One region of the Halomonas sp. Cn5-12 genome, then DNA from elsewhere that is predicted to be linked to it. Evidence: predicted binding sites of a transcription regulator. Region 1 holds the regulator's gene; each other region holds the start of a gene.
The links. Region 1 encodes sigma-54, which starts transcription at its own class of promoters, with help from an activator protein. Its sites were predicted from a motif close to TGGCACNNNNNTTGCTNT; they were not measured.
Positions count from the first base shown of each region.

Region 2: a site for sigma-54 is predicted at 2,537-2,554, ahead of L1249_RS15865 (nitrate reductase). Genes of this name have one in related genera too.
Region 3: a site for sigma-54 is predicted at 4,651-4,668, ahead of L1249_RS15595 (NarK family nitrate/nitrite MFS transporter). Genes of this name have one in related genera too.
Region 4: a site for sigma-54 is predicted at 1,469-1,486, ahead of L1249_RS09085 (P-II family nitrogen regulator). Genes of this name have one in related genera too.

Region 1 covers NZ_JAKGAY010000001.1:247,552-253,277, forward strand. The annotation lists gene lptA (lipopolysaccharide transport periplasmic protein LptA) at 1-432, shown strand, start outside; gene lptB (LPS export ABC transporter ATP-binding protein) at 444-1,202, shown strand; gene L1249_RS01200 (RNA polymerase factor sigma-54) at 1,308-2,723, shown strand; gene hpf (ribosome hibernation-promoting factor, HPF/YfiA family) at 2,821-3,129, shown strand; gene ptsN (PTS IIA-like nitrogen regulatory protein PtsN) at 3,134-3,601, shown strand; gene rapZ (RNase adapter RapZ) at 3,667-4,590, shown strand; gene L1249_RS01220 (HPr family phosphocarrier protein) at 4,700-4,969, shown strand; gene pmbA (metalloprotease PmbA) at 4,997-5,726, opposite strand, start outside.
Region 2 covers NZ_JAKGAY010000042.1:1,402-7,127, forward strand. The annotation lists gene L1249_RS15865 (nitrate reductase) at 1-2,327, opposite strand, end outside; gene L1249_RS15870 (NAD(P)/FAD-dependent oxidoreductase) at 2,962-4,269, shown strand; gene nirB (nitrite reductase large subunit NirB) at 4,287-5,726, shown strand, end outside.
Region 3 covers NZ_JAKGAY010000039.1:21,850-27,575, reverse strand. The annotation lists gene L1249_RS15610 (LLM class flavin-dependent oxidoreductase) at 1-923, opposite strand, end outside; gene L1249_RS15605 (SDR family oxidoreductase) at 1,034-1,720, opposite strand; gene L1249_RS15600 (nitrate regulatory protein) at 1,810-3,066, opposite strand; gene L1249_RS15595 (NarK family nitrate/nitrite MFS transporter) at 3,146-4,498, opposite strand; gene L1249_RS15590 (patatin-like phospholipase family protein) at 4,815-5,726, opposite strand, start outside.
Region 4 covers NZ_JAKGAY010000013.1:17,843-23,568, forward strand. The annotation lists gene L1249_RS09080 (ammonium transporter) at 1-992, opposite strand, end outside; gene L1249_RS09085 (P-II family nitrogen regulator) at 1,054-1,392, opposite strand; gene L1249_RS09090 (accessory factor UbiK family protein) at 1,743-2,084, shown strand; gene L1249_RS09095 (ABC transporter substrate-binding protein) at 2,325-3,194, shown strand; partial or broken gene L1249_RS17680 (ATP-binding protein) at 3,310-3,420, shown strand; gene L1249_RS09105 (chromate resistance protein ChrB domain-containing protein) at 3,570-4,538, opposite strand; gene chrA (chromate efflux transporter) at 4,618-5,726, shown strand, end outside.

The DNA.
Region 1 (5,726 bases):
GCACAAAACCAAGCGCCTATTCATGTGGAGGCCGACCGGTTAGACCTTGACCAACGAGCAGGGACAGCCGTGTACACCGGTAACGTTGACATTCGCCAAGGCAATATGCAGCTACGCGGAGAGCGTGTCGAAATTCAGCGTAACAATGCTGGCGAGTTGTCTCGCGCCATCGCTACGGGCGAGCGTGCTTACTTGCGTAACCAAATTGAAGACCAAGAAACCCCTATAGAAGGCTGGGCGCGTCGGATTATTTATCACGTTTCCGAACGCCGGGTTGAGCTGATTGACCAAGCTGAGCTGACCCAGCAAGGAGATCACTTCCAAGGTGGACGTTTAGAGTACTTTATCGATCAAGAAGTAGTACAAGCACGCTCTGACGTTAGCGGCAGTGAAAATCAGCGTATTCGTATGACCCTTCAGCCCGAACAATAGGAAGTGGCCACGTGGCAGCATCAACATCCCCAGTCCCCACACCAGTAAAAACGCTCTACGCCCATCATTTAGCGAAGAGCTATAAGCGCCGCCGTGTGGTTAAAGATATTAATCTGGAAATCACTCAAGGTAGCGTGGTTGGGCTACTTGGCCCTAATGGTGCAGGTAAAACCACCTCGTTTTATATGATTGTGGGGTTGGTCAAATTGGATGCGGGCAAAGTAGGCATTGACGACCTTGACCTCACTCATGCTCCTATGCATGAACGCGCCATGGCAGGGATTGGTTATCTACCCCAGGAAGCTTCCATCTTCCGCAAGCTCTCCGTGGCTGACAACATTATGGCCATTTTAGAGACACGCAAAGAGCTTGATCGAAGCGCCCGGGAAGCACAACTTGAGTTACTACTTGAAGATTTTCACATCACTCATATACGCGACAACTTAGGCATGAGTCTTTCTGGGGGCGAACGCCGCCGTGTTGAAATCGCCCGCTCATTGGCCACCGAACCGGCCTTTATCCTGCTGGATGAACCTTTTGCCGGGGTTGACCCGATTTCCGTTGGGGAAATTAAAGCTATCATTCGAGCGTTAAAGAAACGCCACATTGGCGTATTGATCACCGACCATAACGTTCGTGAAACGCTGGATATTTGTGATATTGCCTACATTGTTGGCGACGGTCACATCATTGCCAGTGGAAACGCCCAGGAAATCCTCAACAACCAGAAGGTTCGAGATGTCTATTTAGGCGCTGATTTCCGCCTTTAAACAGTGACCTGCAGAAGCATTTCTTTTAGTGGCATGCTTATTGCACTTGCACCAAGCCATAACTCGCTCTAGGGTGGAGCTTTCTGATTAACGAGTGGTTCTCAGATGGTCATGAAAGCTTCTCTCCAATTGCGTATCGGCACACAGCTGACCATGACACCTCAGCTGCAGCAGGCTATCGCCCTGCTTCAGCTATCGACGCTGGACCTTCGTCAAGAAATTCAGCAAGCGCTAGATGCCAATCCCATGCTTGAGCAAGAAGATGAGTTTGGCGAGCAGGCTGTCAGTGAGCCTCAAGAGGCTGAGTGGTCCGAGAGCATCCCCAACGAACTCTCCGTCGACAGTGACTGGTCAGATACCTATCAAGACATAGGCAGCCTGGGTGGCAGCAGTGAAGGCCCCGACTTCGAGCGCCAAGCCGCTGGACAAAGCCTACATGGCCACCTGCTATGGCAACTGGCCATGACAGACTTTAGCCCGCGAGAATACGCCATCGCGGAAAGCCTGATTGATGCGCTGGATGCCAACGGCTATCTCACCCAGCCGCTTAATGACATTCGGGAAGGATTAAAAGCCCAAGGCCATGACAGCTTAAGCCAGCGGGAAGTGGAAAATACCCTGCTGCGCTTGCAGCAATTTGAGCCCACCGGCGTCTTTGCCCGAGACCTGCGTGAATGCCTGATGCTGCAACTCGCCTCACTACCTGAGGACACCCCTCTGCTAATGCCCGCCAAACGGCTGGTTCGCCAGTTTTTGGAAGCATTAGGCAAAGACGATATGCGGCTTCTCAAGCGCCGTTTAAGCCTTGATGACGAGCAGCTTGACGATGTCATCCGTTTAATTCGCAGCCTTGACCCACGCCCTGGGAGCACCTATGGCGTTACCGACGACAGCTACATCACCCCCGACCTAGTCGTTCGGCACGACAATGAAGGTTGGCATTTAGAGCTCAATCCAGAAGCACTACCACGCTTGCGTATACAGCCCGACTACGCCAGCTTGATCAAACGCGCAGACAAAAGCCAAGACAACCAGTTCCTCAAAGAGCACCTCCAAGAAGCCCGCTGGCTGATCAAAAGCTTATCGAGTCGCAATGACACGCTGCTACGAGTTGGGCGTGAAATTATTGCACGCCAAATTGGCTTTCTGGAGCATGGCGAAGAAGCAATGAAACCGCTGATTTTAGCGGATATTGCTGAAGCGGTAGAGATGCACGAATCCACCATATCTCGTGTGACCACGCAGAAATTTATTCACACGCCACGGGGCGTTTTCGAGCTTAAGTACTTCTTCTCAAGCCAGGTAAGCGGCCAAGACGGCGGCGACAGCCACTCCAGCACAGCCATTCGCGCCCGCATCAAAAAGCTGATTCAGGATGAGCCCTCAGGAAAACCGCTCTCCGATAGCCGCTTGGTGACTCTGCTTGAAGAGGGGGGCATTAGCGTTGCACGGCGTACTGTCGCAAAATATCGGGAGTCAATGGGCATTCCCTCGTCAAGTGAGCGCCGCCGTTTACGCTAGTTAAGCGGTACGTATGAACAAACTCAACGCAAGGGCTTTGCAATAGCGTAAAAAGGGTTACAATCGAAGTACAGTCCGATGGATAAGGAGCACGTCAATGCAAGTAAACATCACTGGTCATCACGTTGAACTGACTGACGCCTTGCGCGACTACGTTAACGAAAAGCTAGAGCGCGTTGAACGCCACTACGACAACATTACCACGGTGCAAGTGACCTTATCTGTTGAGAAGGAGCGCCAGCAAGCAGCCTGCACACTGCACGCTGCCGGTGCAGACCTTCACGCCGAAGCGCTTGATAACGACATGTATGCCGCTATTGATGCGCTAGCAGACAAAATCGATCGTCAACTCGTTAAACATAAGGAAAAAGCACAAGCTCGCGCCCAGGGCGCTGGTGTGCGTTAACTCAATGACGTTGGAAACCATCCTCCCCCCGGAGCGCGTGCTTTATGACGTTCCCGGGGGCAGCAAAAAACGGGTGCTGGAGTTTTTCAGCACCTTTATCGCCCAAAATACACCCAGCCTAGATAGCCAAGAGGTGTTTAGCCGACTCATTGGCCGCGAGCGACTAGGCAGTACGGGGATAGGCAACGGGGTTGCCATCCCCCACGCTCGCAGTCCTCACTGTAGCGCACCCATTGCTGGCTTTTTAAAGCTTGCTGAGCCAGTAGACTTCGACGCCATTGATGGCGACCCGGTGGATCTTGTGTTTGTGCTGCTGGTACCAGAAGAGGCAGATGACACCCACCTAGCACTGCTTGGCCAAGTGGCTACTATTATGAACGACGCCCATACGCGTCAGCAGTTACGTAAAGCCGATAGTCAGCGCGAACTCTTAGCACTTATTACCGCCAAGATTCGCGAACAAGCCGCCTAGGCTTTATGGGCGGTGGCCACTGCACGCAGCGATAATTTCCTCCCATGCAAGCCAAGAGAGACGCTATGCAACTGGTGATCATTAGCGGCCGTTCAGGGTCCGGTAAATCTATCGCCTTACAAGCGCTAGAGGATCTTGGCTACTACGCTATCGACAATTTACCCGCCATGCTGCTGGGCTCATTAGTTGATGAACTACGTGAGCAAGGCGAGCGCACTCACTTAGCAGTGAGCATTGACGCGCGCAACCTTCCTACGGCGCTTGAACGCCTCCCAGCTTTACTGGAAGAACTACGCCAGCGAGAAATTCGTTTTCAGGTCATCTATCTGACCACGGATGCGCGCATTCTTTTGGAGCGTTACTCAGCCACCCGCCGTCGCCACCCGCTTACCCGGGATAGCGAAATGACGTTGGAAGAGGCCATCAATAAAGAAGAAGAGACGCTGCTTGAAATTCGCGATCTCGCTGACTTGTTGATCGATACGTCGCGCTTATCCGTGCATGACCTGAGACGCCGCATTACTGATCAAGTCGCCCACCAGCGAAAAGATCAGCTAACACTGACGTTTGAGTCGTTTGGCTACAAACGCGGCGTACCCATGGATGCCGACTTAGTCTTCGATGTTCGCTGCCTGCCCAACCCTTATTGGGACCCTACCCTGCGCCAATTTACAGGGCGTGATGCTGATATAGTGGCGTTTTTAAGTAGCTACCCAATGGTCGAGGCAATGACCAATGATATTCAGGCTTGGTTGGAAAAGTGGCTTCCGGCTTACCAAAATAGCCAGCGAAGTTATATAACCGTGGCTATTGGCTGCACCGGCGGGCAACACCGCTCTGTTTATATGGTCGAACAGCTTGCTAAAAAGCTGGTTAAACAGACCGGAGAAGTACAGTTGAGACACCGTGAGCTGGGGTTACAATACACGCTGAGCGAAGAGCCTGCGGTGCCATGCGTTACCACACCCGCCGCTGCCAGCACGCCCTGAGTTTCAGGACCTAACTTTTAAGGCCTAAGCTTCTCAAGACCTAAGTTTTTCAAGACCTAAGTTTTTCAAGACCTAAGTTTCAAGACCCACTCGGCAAAAAGGAACCAGAGTGCCCAAAAGAACCTTAACACTTACCAACCAGCGTGGTCTTCATGCCCGCGCGGCCACCAAACTGGTGAAATGTGGCCAGCAGTTTTCCGCGAATATCGTGGTTTATAAGCAGCAGCAGAAAGCCGATGCCGCCAATATTATGTCGCTGCTAATGCTGGCCGCCCCCTGCGGCACCGAGCTCACTGTCGCCGCTGAAGGAAACGACGCCGAACAGGCGCTAGATGCCATTGAAGCTCTGTTCGACGCACGGTTTGACGAAGACCAGTAGCTAGTTTACCAAGTCAGCACTTGTCGACTAGCTTCCTGCCACTGTCATCGCATCAATCAGCCAGCTACCCGTGTGAATACTGCCACGGGTATCCGTATCACTTCCCACACCGCTTAGCCCCGCGAACATCTTGTTGAGGTTACTAGCAATAGTGAACTCCTCAATGGGGTACTGTACTTCGCCATTCTCAATCCAGAAACCCGCTGCTCCCCGGGAATAGTCGCCAGTGACGCCGTTAACGCCCTGCCCCATGAGCTCGGTCACCCAAATACCACGCCCCATCTGTGTTAACAGCTCTTCCCGCGGCGTTAACGGCGCTAACAAGCGCATGTTGCGCGCGCCGCCTGCATTGCCCGTGGACTGCATCCCTAAACGACGCGCACTGTAGGCAGAGAGCATGTAACTCGCCACCCTCCCCTGATCAATAAACCGGTTGCTACGGGTTTGTACACCCTCCGCATCAAACGGTGAACTAGCCGTTGCTCCCACTTCCATCGGGCGCTCTTCTAACCCAAACCAATCGGGGAATAGCGGGCTACCCAAGCGATCACATAAAAACGAGGCTTCTCGATAAAGCGCGCCGCCCGCCAGAGCACCCATAAGGTGGCCGATAAGGCCGCTAGCAAGGGAGGGATCGAACAGCACAGGAAACGTTCCCGTCGGGGGGCGTCGTGCTCCTAGACGCCGCAACGTTCGCGCTGCTGCCTCACGCCCCACCTCCTCTGGGTGGCGAAGCTGCTGCGGGTTACGCGCCGAC
Region 2 (5,726 bases), on a different contig from region 1:
CACCACAAAGAGACAGGCATGCCGCACCACGCTTCCACCTGTGCCAGCCAATCCTTAACTGGCTGGCTATCCGCTAGCTGCCAACGGGTGCAGCTGGCCATCGGGATACGCGCCCAGTAATCGCTGCGACACCAAGGCGACGGTGGCTCGGCAAGCTCGTCGTTGGCGAGCAGAAGCGTCGCCTGCCAAGCAGCGGGAAGCGGGTTCACCACCACCGCCCCCTGTTTGGCTTCCGGCTGTCCGGACAGTGGATCCGTATACCCCTGAATCAATGCGCCGCTGCGCCCCTGCTTGGTAAAGCAGTCGGTCCAGTGCATCGGCACGAACACCTCGCCTCGGCGTTGGGCGTTGGAGACCCGAACCCGCCCACGGTACTCCCCGGCGGCAGCGGTCAACTTGGCCAAGCTTTGATCCGTTAAGCCCGCCTGGGCGGCATCCTCCGGGTGCAGCTCGATGAAGGGTTCGGCGCGGTGGTTCATCAAGCGCGGCGCACGGGCGGTACGCGTCATAGTATGCCACTGATCCCGTATACGCCCGGTATTCAAGCGCAACGGGTAATCGTAGCTCAGTGGCTGCGCCGGCGGTCGCGGCGTAATCGGCAGCAGTTTCGCGCGACCGTTAGGCGTCGCAAACCGGCCATCTTCGAACAGCCTTGCCGTTCCACGGGGGGCCTGCTGAGTCACGGGCCACTGGATCGGAGCGAGCGCATCATAAGCCGATTGGCCCAGGCCTGCCAGCCCTGAAATGTCGAATAGCCGCTGGGTATCGCCGTTATTTTCATGGCCTGAAAGGCGCGCGTGCTCATCGAAAATCTCCCATGGCTGGGTGTAATCGAAGGCTTCGCCCCACCCTAAGCGTTTTGCTACTTCGCAGAGTATCCACCAGTCGTGCTTGGCCTCGCCGGGGGGAGGCAGCATCCCCCGCTGGCGGGAAATGCGCCGCTCCGAGTTGGTCACCGTGCCATCCTTCTCCGACCAGCCCGACGCGGGCAGCACGATATCCGCAAAGGGCAGCAGGTCGGTATTGGCGACGCACTCCGAGACGATCACCAGCGGGCATTTTGCCAGCGCGCGGCGCACTTTCTCCCCATCCGGCATACTCACTGCTGGATTGGTGGCCATCACCCACAGGGCGCTAATCTCGCCACGCTCGATGGCATCAAAGAGCTCCACCGCCTTGTAACCCGGGGCGTCCGGTAGTACGGGCGTTAAGTGCTGGGTAGTCCAGAAGCGGCTAACCAACTCACGCGCACCCGGGGTGTGGTAATCCATATGCGCCGCCAGCTGATTGGCCAACCCGCCTACTTCCCGCCCGCCCATGGCATTGGGCTGGCCAGTGATCGAAAACGGCCCCGCCCCCGGCAGGCCGATTTTCCCGCCCGCTAGATGGCAGTTGATGATCGCGTTGCACTTGTCGGTACCGCTGGAGGATTGATTCACCCCCTGAGAGTAGAGCGTGACCACGTGGAGCTGGCTGGCAAACCAGTAATAGAAGGTTTCCAGGCGTTCAGGATCCACATCACATTCGCGAGCAACGGCTTCCACGCTGCCTGCACTCTGCTTGGCAGCGCCCAGCGCGTCGTCTAACCCCTCGGTGTGGCGTTCTAAGTACACGCCATCCAATCGGTTATGGTCGTCCATCCACGCCAGCAGCCCGTTGAACAGATACGCATCGCTACCCGGACGAATACCCAGGTAAAGATCGGCCATTTCACAGGTGTCAGTCACTCGGGGGTCAATCACCACGACCCGCATCAGCGGGTTGCGCTCTTTGGCAACCTTCAAGCGCTGATAGAGCACCGGGTGATTCCAGGCAAGGTTAGACCCTACCAGCACCACCAGCTCTGCCTCTTCTAGGTCTTCATAGCTGCAAGGCACCGCATCGGCTCCAAAGGCGCGCTTGTAGCCCGCCACGGCAGATGCCATGCAGAGCCGCGAGTTGGTATCCAGGTGCGGAGTGCCCAAGAAGCCTTTAAACAGCTTGTTGGCAACGTAATAATCTTCGGTTAAGAGTTGCCCAGACAGATACGCCGCCACCGACTGCGGGCCATGGGCGCTGCGCTGCGCTTGCAAGTGTTCGGCGGTGGTGGTGAGCGCCTGCTCCCAAGAGACCTCCTGGCCGTCCACGCGCGGCTTCAGCAAGCGCCCCTGCTCTCCTAGCGTTTCGTGCAGCGCGGTGCCTTTCACGCACAGGCGGCCATAGTTGGCTGGGTGCTCGCGGTCTCCTTCGACGGCGATGAGCTGCCCGTTCTCCAGCGTGGCGGTAACGCCGCAGCCGACGCCGCAGTAGGGGCAGGTGGTTCGGGCGAGCCGATTGGCCTGTGGCATGGCAGTTTCCTCCCGCGTTAAAAAGCAAAAAGCGCCCAAGCCAGCTTCAAAAGAAGCCTGCCTGGACGCCGTTGTCTCAGGGGCACCATTTACCCGGTGCCGTACTCATCAGTGATTTGCTGCCGTTGGTATTGTTCGACGCAATTTATGGTTGTGATCGTTATGAGCAAAGACCCTGCACTGAGCCGTTGTTCCTTGTTACTTGAACAAATGCAAACCCTGCGCCCACTCGGCCTTAAAACCATTAAATATTATAAAAACAATAACTTATAAACATGCTTGTATTTTCATTACTCGCTAAAGGAATGCTCTTTGTCGAATAAGCGGCTAAAGGGGGTGCATGAATCGTCGCTCAAGCACCAAAGTAGGGCACGCCAACTCAACTATGCGCGGCCCACCGAATCCTCAAAAACGCTTAATACGCTGATTAAGCTGAATTAAATCCACCTGCGGCAAGAGCTGGCGGGCTTTTTGCTGACCACTAGGATAAGACAGTTCGGCAACCAACGGCGGTTGCTGCGCGTTATCGACGACGCCAACGGGCAACGACGCCCCTGACACTCCCTTCTTGAGAGGGCTGTGCCAGGGGCGTTTTTATTTGCTGAACATGATGCTTCAACCAAAGGAGCTACCCATGGAAATCGCTTCCCGGTGCTCACAGACAGACCACCTCGTCATCATCGGTAACGGCATGGCGAGCCAGCGACTGCTCGACGCGCTGGTTCGACATCCCCAGCGCCCCCACCGCATTACGGTGGTGGGTGAGGAGCCGGTGCCTGCCTATAACCGTATTTTGCTCTCCCCTTTATTGGCAGGCGAACTGGCGCCCGAGGCGCTCACTCTGCAAGACGCCTCCTGGTACGCCGATAACGACGTCACGCTGATACTTGGCGACCGCGTGACCGCCATCGACCGCGAACGCCGCCTGCTCATCACACATCGCGGCAACACGTTACGCTATGACCGCTTGGTCTTGGCCACTGGCTCGCGCCCCGCGCTGCCAGCGGTGCCCGGCATCACGCTCGACGGTGTTCACACGTTTCGCGACCTGCGCGACGTCAGCGCCTTGGAAGCCATTGCTCGGCAAGGCGGCAACGCCGTGGTGATTGGCGGCGGCTTGCTTGGGCTGGAAGCCGCCGAAGGGCTGCGCAAACGGGGCGGACGCGCGCTCACCGTCAGCGTTTTGCAGCGCAGTCATCGGTTGATGAACCGTCAGCTAGACACCACCGCCGCTCAGTTGCTGGAAGCCACGCTGCGCGAACGCGGCATCCTCATTGAAACCGGCGCATCGCTCGCCGCCTTGGAAGATAACGGTCGAGGACAGGTGCAGTCGGTCACCCTGAGCGATGGCCGAAAGCTTCCTGCCGATAGCATCATCGTGGCGGCGGGCATTACCCCGAATGCGGAGCTAGGACAGCAGAGTGGACTCGTCTGCGATCGCGCCATCGTCGTGGACGGCCACCTGACCACTTCCGACGCCCACATCCATGCGCTAGGCGAATGCTGCCAGTTCGAGCAGCACACTTACGGGCTGGTGGAACCGATTTGGCGGCAGGTGGACGTGCTGGCCGCCGTGCTGTGTGGTGAAACGCCCGCGGCGTATCAAGAAGCCCCCACGGCCACCAAACTCAAGGTCAGCGGTGTCAGCCTGTTTGCCTTTGGCCCCACCGAGGCCGCCGCCAAGCACGAAGAACTTCGCTACCAAGACCCAGAAACCGGCGACTACTGCCGCTTACTGCTCCAGCAAGGCCGCCTCGTCGGCGCGGTGCTGTATGGCGATACCCGCCACGGCCCCTGGTACTTCGAGCAGGCGCTGGCCGCGACCGATTTAACCGCGTGCCGCCACCTGCTTCTGTTTGGCGCCACCGATGCCCAAACGGCGCTCGATGCGCATCTCGACACCTCGTCACCCTCTTTATCTCTCCCCCGTGAGGCGGCTTAGCTATGGTGAATCACACAATGTCTACTCCCACTACGTCTTCCAACAAACAAACGCTGATCATTGTAGGTAACGGCATGGTCGGCCACCATTTTGCCGAACAGCTGGTGGAAAGCGGCGCGCTGGCCGGGTTTGACGTCACTATCTTTGGCGAAGAGCGCCATCGCGCTTACGACCGGGTGCATCTATCCGAGTACTTTAGCGGCCGCGACGCAGAGTCGCTGGCCCTGTGTGATGCCGATTACTACCGCAGCCACGGCATTCGACTACGCAGCGGCGAAGCGGTCACCTCGATCGATCGCGAACAGCAGCGGGTGGTGACCGAACAAGGCCACTACGCCTATGACCAGCTCGTGCTGGCCACCGGCTCTTTCCCCTTTGTGCCCCCCATTCCCGGCAACGACAGCGACGGCTGTTTGGTCTACCGCACCCTGGATGATCTGGATGCCATTCAGGCAGCGGCCAAAAACGCCACCAACGGCGTGGTGGTCGGTGGCGGCTTGCTCGGCCTGGAAGCCGCCAACGCGCTGCGCGGACTGAACCTGGACACCGCCGTGGTGGAATTCGCCCCGCGTTTGATGCCCATGCAGGTGGATAGCGAAGGCGGCGAGCTGCTCAGAGAGAAAATTGAAGCCCTGGGCGTTCAGGTCCTCACCGAGCGTGCGACTCAACGTATCGAACCCGGCGACACCAGCCGCCTACGCATGGTTTTCCAAGACGACAAGGTGCTGGAAACCGACCTGATCGTCTTCTCCGCCGGTATTCGCCCGCAAGACAGCCTCGCCCGAGAGTGCGGTTTGAGCATCGGCGAACGCGGCGGCGTGGTGATCGACGACCAGTGCCGCACCAGCGACCCGAACATCTTCGCCATTGGCGAGGTAGCGCTATGGAATCAGAGTATCTTCGGCCTCGTCGCCCCTGGTTACCAAATGGCCAAAACGGCCGTCGCCACGCTAACGGGGGGCGATGACCGTTTTAGCGGTGCCGACATGAGCACCAAACTCAAGCTGTTGGGTGTGGATGTCGGCTCCATTGGCGATGCCCACGGCAACCAGAACCCTGGTGCCCGCATGTTCCGCTACCTCGACCCGCTCACCCAGGTCTACCGCAAACTGGTCGTCACGGGCGACGGTAAGAAGCTGCTGGGCGCCATGCTGGTAGGCGATAACAGTGTGTATGACACGCTGCTGCAGTACTACGCCAACGGTATCGAGCTGCCTAAGGAACCCGCATCGCTCATTTTGCCGCAACAAAGCGGTGCCGCCCCAGCCCTGGGGCCGGATGCCCTGCCGGACACGGCGATGATTTGCTCTTGCCACAACGTGACCAAAGGCAGCATCTGCAGCGCCATCGACGCGGGCGCGGCGGATCTTGGCAGCGTCAAAGGCGCGACCAAAGCCAGCACCGGCTGCGGCGGCTGCGCGGCGCTGCTCAAAAGCGTGGTGGACCACGAACTGGAG
Region 3 (5,726 bases), on a different contig from region 1:
ATCATAAGTTCGTTAGCGCCGGTACGTGCTTGAAACTCTTCTAATTGCGCTTTTACTGTTTCCGGGCCGCCAATAATAGCCGCCCCCAAAAACTGCTCTACTTGAGCGCGCTCCATGGGGGACCAGTCTAACGTGTCGACGGGGGGCAGTGACTGGGTCGGTTTACCACGAATTAAGTTTAAGAATTTTTGCTGAGCGGTGGTGGCCAAGTAGTGCGCCATCTCGTCGCTTTCCGCCGCCATGACAGGCAGGCCCACCATCGCATAAGGTGCCTCTAAATGCTTAGATGGCCGGAAATTATCCCGGTATAGGCGCAATGCTTCAAAGAGATAGCCCGGCGCAAACTGCGCAGCAAAGGCGAAGGGTAGGCCGAGCTTTGCCGCGAGCTGTGCGCTGTAACCGCTGGAGCCCAGTAGCCAGATGGGGACATGGGTGCCTTGGCCTGGAACGGCTTTAACGGTTTGGCGAGGGTCCGCATCGTCTAAATAACGGCGCAGCTCTTCAAGTAGCTCTGGAAAATCATCAACTCCTGCATGGGCGTGGCGGCGCATAGCCCGCATGGTGGCACCATCTGAGCCAGGCGCGCGGCCCAGGCCAAGGTCAATTCGCCCTGGGTAGAGGGTTTCCAGAGTGCCAAACTGCTCGGCAATCACTAACGGTGGGTGGTTAGGCAGCATAATACCCCCGCTACCCACGCGAATGGTAGATGTTTGCCCCGCCACATGGCCAATTAGTACGGCGGTGGCCGCACTGGCAATCCCTGCAATGTTGTGGTGTTCGGCTAACCAGTAGCGCTGATAGCCCAAAGACTCCGTATGCTGGGCTAAAGAGACGCTATCACGAAACGTTTCAGCAGCGTTGCCGCCTTGGCGGATGGGCGCTAGGTCAAGAACAGAGAGTGCGGTTGAGGCAAGTTGGCTCATAAGTCACCTGATAAACATGCATGGTCGGCGGGCCAAGTTGTTAGCACGCTTCATAATACTATGTGTATGCGGGCAGCAACGAGCAAAAACAAGGTGTCAAGCGAGCAGAGTTACTCTCGGGGCGGTGTGGGTCGCACTAGGATTTCATTAACGTCAACATGGGGTGGTTGCGACAGAGCATAGATCACCGCATTGGCGATATCGCGGTCTGCTAGCGCGTACTTGGGTGGTTCATCAAAGAAGGGAGTATCGACCATGCCAGGCTCAATCAGCGTCACCCGCATGCCGGTGCCGCGTAACTCCTCGCGCAGATTATAACCAATACCCGTTACTGCCCACTTAGTGGCGCTATACATGGAGCCTGGGATGGTGGTGCGGCCTGCGGCAGAGCCGGTTAAAAGAATATGACCCTGGCGGCGTTTTAGCTCTGGCAAGCAGGCTTGCAGCGTAAGGCCAACTCCGTAGATATTGGTGAGAATCATCTCCCGCCAAGCAACATGATCGGCGCTGCTAAACCCACCCGGTGAGCCACCGCGACCTGCATTGGCGAATACTGCATCAATGTGGCCGAAGGTTTCAATCGCCTGTTCCACCATAGCTTGCTGCTGGCTTAAGTCGGTGACATCAACTTCGCAGGTGAGTACGTTCTCTGGACCAAGCTCTTGAGCAAGCGATGTCAGCTTATCGGCTGAACGAGCGGCAAGTACCAACTGGTAGCCTTCACGAGCCGCTGCACGAGCGGTGGCCGCACCAATGCCGCTGGAAGCGCCGGTAATTAACAGTACGCGGTCATGCATCGCTTACTCTCCTTGCTCATTAAACTGGGTGAGCTTTCAGCATGGCTAAAACCTAATCAGGTTGCAAATCGGGCTCAGCGCTGCTGTTTTTACTCTTTACGTTGCAGCATGGCAGAGAGGTCAAGAATCGACTGTGCCATATCCGCCATGCTTTTGCTTTGGTCCATTGAGGTTTTTCGCAGAAAGCGGTAGGCCTCCTCTTCACTCATGGACTGGTGCGCCATGATTAATCCTTTTGCCCGCTCGATTAGCTTGCGTTCACGGAGAGCCTTGCGGGTATTCTCCAGCTCGTCGCTTAGCCCCTGTAAGCGGCTGGATTGAGCATGAGTGAGCTCCAGTAGTGAGCGGCTAAGCGGAGAGTTGAGGGCGTTGGCGGTTAGGTCGCCAAGCGGCTGAGTAGAGTGAAGGGCTAGTAACTGTTCACAGGGCGCAGGCAGCGGTCTGTCAGGCTTCGCCTTCGTTTGTTCTAGCTCTGCTTGGGCCTGGACAATTTTATGATGGCAAAGGGCCGTTAATTGGGTATTCAGGGTGTCTTCAACCGTTTTAATCGTATCAATACGTAGGGTGGTGAGCTCGTACCAGGTTTCACCTAACGTATTGCCTGATGCCGTTTGGTGGTGAGAGCGCTGGCAAGCAATATCTCGCAACTGACAAATGTCCGCCAGTGTTCTAGGAGAGAGGGATTGTTGCCAAGTCCCCAGAGCCTCTGGGGTGGCAAATTCTACAAAGGTGTCAAAGCAGCGCTGTTGGGCGTCAACCAACTGGTTCAGCAGCGTACGGTGGGCATTGTCGAAATGACCGAGAGTAAAACCAAAGGCGCCGCAGGCGCGCTCTTGCCCCGCCAGCTCTTTACCCTGCATAAGATGAAAAATAGCGACCAGGGCACGGGTAATGTCTGGGTCGACCGCTGTGTCGGCCGCTTCAAAAACAATCGCTAAGAGATTGCTAATGAGATGGTTAAACGCTTGAGTTGCTGCATCTGGCGATATGTTGAAGGTCTCAATTGCATGCCGTAATACATCTAGTTCATCCAGTGACAGCCAGACGGCAGCAATGCGGCGTAATAAGCGCGCTGTCGCCTGTGGCCGTGACTCCTGGCTAAGCGCTTCGAGACGCTGACGCATCGAGGCTTCCGCCGCTTGACTATGCTGCAGGTAAGTGGCTCGTCGAGTTTTAAAACGCTTGCCTTTTGAGGCTAAGTAAATCGTCGAGGCTCCTCGCTCGCGTTGAAGCACATGAATAAACTGGCTGACATCGCTGACGATATCTGCTGTGGTTGCTAGGTGGTTAAGGTTATCAATGTCGCAGCGCAGGGCGGTTAAGAGTAGCTGTTGGGCAGAAGACATGTTGATTTCCTTATTACTCGCCGCCTAAAGGTAAAAAGCCCCCACAGCGATGCGCATGCAGGGGCGGTGTTAATTAATATTAACGCAATGACAGTGCGCCTGCTCCTGTGTCTTTGCCTACCGCATCACGATAGGCGCTGGCTTCTTCTGCTTCGGTGGCATCACTAAAGCGAACGACCAGTACGCAGGAGGCAAGTACCAATACGGTTAAGCCGAGGTAAAAGAGGCCTTGCTGGTAGCTGAGGCTTTCGCTACGGAATAGAAACGCTGCCGATACAGCGCCCACGTTACCGCCTGCACCGACAATACCGGCCACTGCGCCCAAGGCTTTTTTATTGATAAAGGGCACCACACCAAAGGTGGCGCCTTCCGCCATCTGCACGAACAGGCTAAATACCAGCATGATGCCAATCGCCAAGCTGAGTACATGCATTTGCGAGAAGGTGACGAGAGCGATGCCTTCGCATAGTAGGGCGATAAAGAGCCAGCGGACGCGTCCTTTTAGCCCACCCTGTTTAGCGAATAGGTCGGAAAAAACGCCGCCAAGGGTACGAGCAAAAATGTTCATTAAGCCGAACAGGCCTGCGATTAAGCCGGCGGTTGCCAGGGTAAGATCGAATTTATCGAAGAAGTAGATTGCCGCGATATTGTTGATGGTCAGCTCGACCCCAAAACAGAGTCCGTACACCACAAACAGCGCCCAAACGCGGATATCCTTTGCCGCCGCTAAAAAGCTCTGGGCTGCGCCATGCTCTCCGGTGGCTGGCGGTAGTTCACCGCGGGCGCGCAGCTCGCTGAAGTTGCCGTCTGGGGCATCTTGAGTGAACAGCCAGTAAGCGATACCGGTAAAAAATAGCACTACGCCAGGCACGACCATGGCCAGACGCCAGCCGAGCGCCTCATTAACGCCTAGCATCAGCATGCCCGCAAAAATCAACGGCATAACAATTTGTGTGGTGCCGCCGCCTAGGTTGCCCCAACCTGCGCTCGTGGCATTAGCTGTGCCAACCACATTGGGCGCAAACATCATGGTGGTGTGGTACTGGGTAATCACAAACGAAGCGCCGATAGCGCCAATCGCTAGGCGGGCCAGCAAAAACGTTTCAAAACTGTTAGCCAGACCAATGCCCATAACCGGAATGGACCCGAGCATCAGTAGGCCTGTGTAGGTTTTACGTGGCCCAATACGATCACACAGCACGCCAATCAACAGGCGCACCACCACGGTGATCGCCACCGAGGCAATAATGGTATTGCCGATTTGGGTTTGGGTGAGTGATAGATCCTCGCGAACCACCGCCATTAGCGGCGCAATGCCGAACCAGCCGAAAAAGCAGATATGAAATGCGAACCAGGAGAGGTGAAACGCGCGCATTTGCGGTGTTGAGAAGTTCAACAGTCGAATGCGGTTGGCTTTATTGCGAATGTCCATGGATGGCCTCACAGAGCATAGAACGAGTTTGCCGAGACACAACGCATCAGGCGTTGCGTGGTTACGAGAACATGCCTTCGCCATTGAAGGTCAGGTTCGACGCACTCGTACCCTTGCGGGCCTGGTCCACGCCTACTACTACTGCATAGCAATAAGCAAATACTCCGCCATCTGTCTTTTTAAATATTTAAATCAGTTGCTTACTGTTTTTTCAAAGCAGTGCTAAGGGAAATAAAATCACTAGATTAATCAAGTGAGCGCACTCCTCATGAGCAGAGTGCGCCAAGTTGGGGCAGTGCTGGATGGCTGAAGGGAGTTATTCGTGCAGATATACTGCATCAATATCCAGGGTTGAGCGTTGGCCGATGGCATCAAAGTTAGCCGTGATCCAGTTGTCGGCGGCTTCTCTCCCTTGGTCAAACAGGTGGCATAAAAATGGCCATTCAGAGTTGAGTTTGCTTGAAACCGATAAGCTATCGAGTGCCTGATCGCCACTAATGCGGTGAAAAAGCGACTGCTGGTAGCAGTTTTCAATACCCTGCTCTTCAAGGGTGCGTTTCAACAGCGCGATCATGCGCACTTCTTTAATCAGCGCGGCATTAAAGGTGATTTCGTTAAGGCGGTTCATAATGGCCGAAGCGGAGGTGGGTAGTTCATCACGGCGAATCGGGTTGATCTGTACCAACAGAATATCCCTTGCGCTGCACTCTTCCATTAAGGGGAAGAGGGCTGGGTTGCCCATGTAGCCGCCGTCCCAATATGCTTCGCCGTCGATTTCCACAGCCTGGAACATAAAGGGCAGACAAGCCGATGCCATGACCGCATCGACGCTCATCTCTTCTCGACGAAACACACGCTGTTTGCCGGTGCGCACGTTAGTAGCTGCCACAAAGAGCTTTAGCTGGTCGCACTGGCGTACCCGCTCAAAGTCGATGTGGGCCGCCACAATATCGCGCAATGGATTCAAATTGAGCGGGTTGAGTTGGTAGGGCGACACCAGGCGAGTCATCAAGTCCATGGCGATATAGCCGGGGGAGTGCTCCAAACTCCAATTGCCGGTTAGTACATCCATCGGCGAGCGGCGGATAGGGCTTGCCATGCCCGCGCGGCTTACCGCCTTCCAAAAATTCCTGAGAGATTGCCGGGCGGCCTGTTTACCACCACGGGTAAGGGCATCTGCCATGACTACGCCATTCATAGCGCCTGCGCTGGTGCCACTAATGCCCTC
Region 4 (5,726 bases), on a different contig from region 1:
CCCACAGGGTCATCCAGCTTCAGCTTGTCCAGCGTGATGATGGCAGCGACCACGATCAGGCCACCGATGGCACCAATCAAGGCGGCACCCAGCGCAGAAGGCGACAGCGGGTCTGCGGTAATGGCGACCAGGCCAGCCAGCGCGCCGTTCAGCGCCATGGTGAGGTCCGCCTTGCGGAACCACAGCTTGGCTAGAATAAGCGCGGCGATGACACCACCGGCAGCCGCTGCGTTGGTGTTCACGAACACTTGCGCAACGTTGTTAGCTGAACCGATATCGGACATTTTCAGCTCAGAGCCACCGTTGAAGCCGAACCAGCCCATCCACAGGATGAAGGTACCCAGCGTGGCCAGTGGCATGTTGGCGCCCGGAATCGCGTGGATAGAACCGTCCTTGCCATACTTGCCCTTACGGGGGCCCAGTACCAGCACACCCGCCAACGCTGCTGCTGCACCGGCCATGTGGACGATACCCGAGCCCGCATAGTCAGAGTAGCCAACGCCATCCAGCCAGCCGCCGCCCCAGGTCCAGTAGCCAGACACCGGGTAGATGAAGGCGGTCATGACCACCGCGAAGGCCAGGAAGGCCCACAGCTTCATACGCTCGGCCACGGCACCCGACACGATCGACATCGCCGTTGCGACGAACACGACCTGGAAGAAGAAGTCCGAACGCATGGAGTAGTAAGGTGCATCTTCACCACCGGCCAGCACCGCATCGACGCTGTTCTCGGTACCGATCAGGAACCCAAGGCTAGGCAGGAAACCGCCTTCGCCGCTGGAGTACATGATGTAGTAGCCCACCAGCAGGTACATGGTGCAGGCAATGGCAAACAGCGCAATGTTCTTGGTCAGAATTTCAGCGGTGTTCTTGGAACGTACCATACCGGCCTCGAGCATCGAGAAGCCGGCGGCCATCCACATGACCAGTACGCCGCAAATCAGGAAGTAAAACGTATCGAGCGCATAGCTCAATTCTGTAAGCTCGTTCATCAGGTGTTCCCCGTGATCCAAGAGAAGTTATACGTAGTGGGTCGTCGTTGTGTGGGCAGGCCTATACCGCGTCGGCGCCACGCTCTCCGGTACGAATACGAATGACATCTTCCAGCGGCGTCACGAACACTTTGCCGTCACCGATCTTGCCGCTGTTGGCAGCGCTGCAGATGGCATCCAGCACGCTCTCCAGACGCGCATCGTCCACGGCCACTTCCACTTTCACCTTGGGCAGAAAGTCCACTACGTACTCGGCACCGCGATACAGCTCGGTGTGGCCTTTCTGCCGACCAAATCCCTTGACCTCAGTAACCGTAATCCCCTGCACGCCGTTGTCGGCGAGTGCTTCACGAACGTCGTCAAGCTTGAAAGGCTTGATGATAGCGGTGATGAGTTTCATCCCGGATCTCCCCTGCTGGTTCAGTCCCACTCGGTGGAGAGCGGCGTGGCCGCCCGAATTTAGTGCTTGCCCTGCTAATGCTCATACCGTGCCACTGTATTTTTTATCATTGAAATTCATACCCTTAAGGTTTCAAAAGTGCGCTTTACAGCCACTGGCAAGGCGACTACGCATCCATTCACACCCACCCATGCACTAAAAACGATCACCAATAAAAGCGGCACGCTCTTTTTTGATGCATGCGCACACTGCAGGAGAAAACGCACGCGGGGCATGCGGTTTGGCAAAGGGTTGCGTATCCTTACAGGTAAGCTATCCACATTTATGCGCCACCGTTTGAGGAGAGAGCCATGACGCCCCAGGATCGCATCAGCCGTTTAGCCCAGCAGATAGGCGACCGTTTACAGAATGCTTCCCAGGCCCCGGAAGACATTCAGAAAGGCGTGCAGCAAGTGGTACGAGGCGCCTTCGACCGCCTGGAGCTGGTATCACGAGAAGACTTTGATATCTTGATGGATGTGCTTCAGCGCACGCGCGCGCGTGTCGAAGCGCTGGAGCGTCAGGTGGCCAGCCTGGAAGCCACGGTGGAAGCGGCCAGCGCCGCGCAGCCCCCCCCCATGGAAGCCGAAGTACCGCCAGCCCCCGTTGAGCCTGCCGAGCAAGGCAAGCCCACCCCCGGCAACCCAAGCTGAGGCAACGCTGGGTGGCCTTGGATAGGCACCCAGCGCGCTTATCCGCCTGACCCCTTACGGCTCACTTTGTGACGCATCAAACGCGCGAAGGCATGGCGAAAGCCACCTCATGCACCATGTTGGAGCAGTTACGCCCCTGAGGCGTCTCGCGCTGACGACTTGTGCGACCTCCGCTGTTTCCATTTGCAATTGATAAACAGAATCGTTTAAATAAAGCGCTTATTGTCAGGTGCCCACTTCATGCGCTGCATCCCCCGACTCCCGACCCTGGCCCGCAGCTGCTTGCTCGCGGCAGCCCTGCTGTTCAGCACCGCCAGCCACGCCCAGTGGGCCACTATCGACTGGACCATCGCCGAAACGCTGCTGGCGATTGGCGCTCCGGTCAGCGGTATCGCGCAACAGCCGGGATATCACGATTGGGTAGGCGAGCCGCGTATCCCGGAGCACGTCAGCGACCTTGGCCTACGCACCCAGCCCAACTTCGAGCAGTTGGCCCAATCGCCCCCTGAGCAAACCCTGCTCTCGCCCATGTTTACCGGGCTGATTCCTCGGTTGGAGCGCATCGCGCCGGTGGGCACTTTCGCCCTTTACTCGCCAGGCACCGATACGTGGCAGGAAATGCAGACCCTCACCCGCCAGTTGGGCGAGTTGACCGAACGCAACGCAGAAGCCGACGCGCTGATCGAGAACACCCAGCAGCTGATGCGCGAGCTGCGCTACCCGCCCGGCAACGCATCTCCATTGCTGATGGTGCAGTTCATGGATGCTCGGCATGTGCGGGTATTTGGCGAGAACAGCCTCTACAACGCCGTATTGGAACAGCTGGCGCTGCCCAACGCCTGGGATGAGCCCACCAACGCCTGGGGCTTCGCCTTGGTCGGTATCGAGGCGCTGGCACGCTACCCCGACGCCACCCTGGTCATCGTTGACCCGCTCCCCGCAGGGGTGGAAGCGCAGTTGGAAAAGAGCGGCCTGTGGCAACAATTGCCGAGCGTTCAACATGGCCATCTGCTGCGCCTGCCGCCAGTCTGGAGCTTTGGCGCCCTGCCCTCCGCCCAGCGCTTTGCCCGCGAACTGAGCAGCGCATTGAACGCCCAGGGGGCACATTAACGCTTTACTCGCTGGCCGCTCAGTAGCGCTCAACGCTTGAAATAAAGTAGGCTTAGCCAACGAGCAGACTCATTAAACTGAGTGAGCCAATTGAGAGACGTTGCGAGGGAGCGCCATGACATTAGCGATTGTGGCCACGCGGGCGGGCGTGGGGTTGGAAGCACCGGCGGTGCATGTCGAAGTACATCTGGCGAATGGCTTGCCGGGCCTGACACTGGTAGGCCTACAGCGATTCATAGCGTTAGCTGGTTTACCTTTGAAGACGGCTTCAGCACGTCCCCTGATCCGCGATTAATTAGCCTGGAACCCTTCGAGCCATAAGGGTCGCTAGCAAAAGGCTGGGGTAAACCCGGCCTTTTCACTATTAGCGCATACTCACTCCCGGCCTGGGTCTCCCGCCAAATATGCTTGGTAAAGGTCATCAAACAACATATCGGTATGTTGCAGCAGGGCATCATCGTCGTCACAGCGCTCTTTAGCCCCGGCCAGCATAAGTTTTAACCCCACGGCCTCTGGTACAGGGGTGCCCCCCACGTCCAAGTAGTGTACTAGCTCCGCAATTCTGCTCAAGCCTGCCTGCGTCTCAAGGCTAAAACTCGCGAGCAGCACTTCAAACGTCACCTTGTCATCAATATGGGTGAAATAGGCTCCATCATAATCAAACCCCAGCGCGTCTGGCGGGCACTGGCTTGGATGTTCTAGCCACACGAAGCGAGCCTCAGGATCAATAAAGCGCTTGATCAACCAAGCCGATGCTAGCCTATCCACCCAAGGGCGACGGCGCGTGGCCCACCGTTTTCCACGAAATGCAGAGTGATCAAGCCGTGGGATCTCGGCCTGGATCGGCTGGGGCTCATCTGGCACAAAGCAACGATTGAAGACGGTCTCCGCTTCTGCCAAGGCCATGATAGCGCGCTCGCTTTCTGATCCTGGAAAAAAATCAATCTCCACAATGCTTTGTAAACGTCGCTGCAACTGGGTCAATTGACGCTGCGCGTCTCGCTCCTCCAACTGAGGGCATGCCTGTTTCCAGTCAGCCACTGCCGCCCGTAAGGCCTGAAAATCTGGCGTTCGATCAAAGAGCGAAGGCAATACCTCGACGCTATCTATGGCTGAATCGTCTACCTCGATCAGCAGCGCGTTACCTCCCAGCTCCCGAATAGCGCCGACTTGCAGCTCCAGCGCTTCCCTTCGCGTGGGGCTAGCAGGCAGTAAGTAGACGCCGTCTCTGAGTACCGCAGCACCTAAACCACGAAGTGCCCGCCAGATCCTCATACGGGGTGTGCCCGACCGCCCACTGAGGCGCATGATCAGGATTAACCAGTGTTGTTCGTTATCTGCCATACCGCCTCTTACGTTGCATATATAACCTTACTGTTATACATTCTACAAAATAATACCCTGACTCGTTAGAGAGTGTGCCATGCCGTCCAACATTGAGTCGACCCATCAAGTCCCGTTCCGTGAGGCCGTTAGGGTCTGGTTAAGAATCGCACTATTGAGCTTCGGCGGCCCAGCGGGTCAGATAGCGGTGATGCATCGCATCCTTGTCGAAGAAAAAAAATGGATTGGCGAGCGCCGTTTTCTGCACGCGCTTAACTATTGCATGATGCTGCCGGGGCCAGAAGCGCAGCAGTTGGCTATCTATATCGGTTGGCTGATGCATCGTACCAAAGGTGGTTTAGTCGCGGGCAGCCTCTTTGTGCTACCTGGCTTCATCGCCATTCTAGCCCTGAGCTACCTGTATGCCGCCTTAGGCAATGTGGGAGCCGTTGAGGGACTCTTCTTTGGCCTAAAAGCGGCGGTTCTGGCCGTGGTACTTAACGCTGTCGTCCGTATCGGCAAGCGGGCGCTGAAAAATCAGATAATGCTTGGCATCGCCGCTGCCGCGTTTGTCGCTATCTTCTTTTTTGAGGTGGCGTTTCCGCTGATTATTCTGAGCGCGGCCCTTCTGGGGTACTGGGGAGGAAAGCGCGGCATGCCGGCCTTCCAGGTGGGCGGTGGCCACGGTGATGCCGACGAGTCAGTGCTTAGCGACCGAGACTCTCTACTGGGAGAAGGGCTGCCTGCCCATGCACGCCCCAATCACCAGTGGTCGCTACGCATGTCAGGCACGTTACTCCTATTGTGGCTGACGCCCGTGGTACTGCTATTAGCGCTATTCGGTAGCGAGAATGTGTTCAGTCAGATCGCATTCTTCTTTAGCAAGATGGCGGTGGTGACCTTTGGCGGTGCCTACGCGGTATTGGGCTACGTCACTCAAGAGGCGGTGCAAAACTATGGATGGCTGGCACCGGGCGAGATGCTGGATGGCCTGGGCATGGCGGAGACAACACCGGGCCCATTAATTCAAGTCGTCCAGTTTGTTGGGTTTATGGGCGCTTATCGTGACGCCACAGGCCTTGATCCCATGTTGGCGGCAACGCTCGCCGCACTGCTGACCACATGGGTAACGTTCATTCCTTGTTTCCTTTGGATATTTTTAGGGGCTCCCTATGTGGAGCGTCTACGTGACAACCGCGCCCTAAGCGC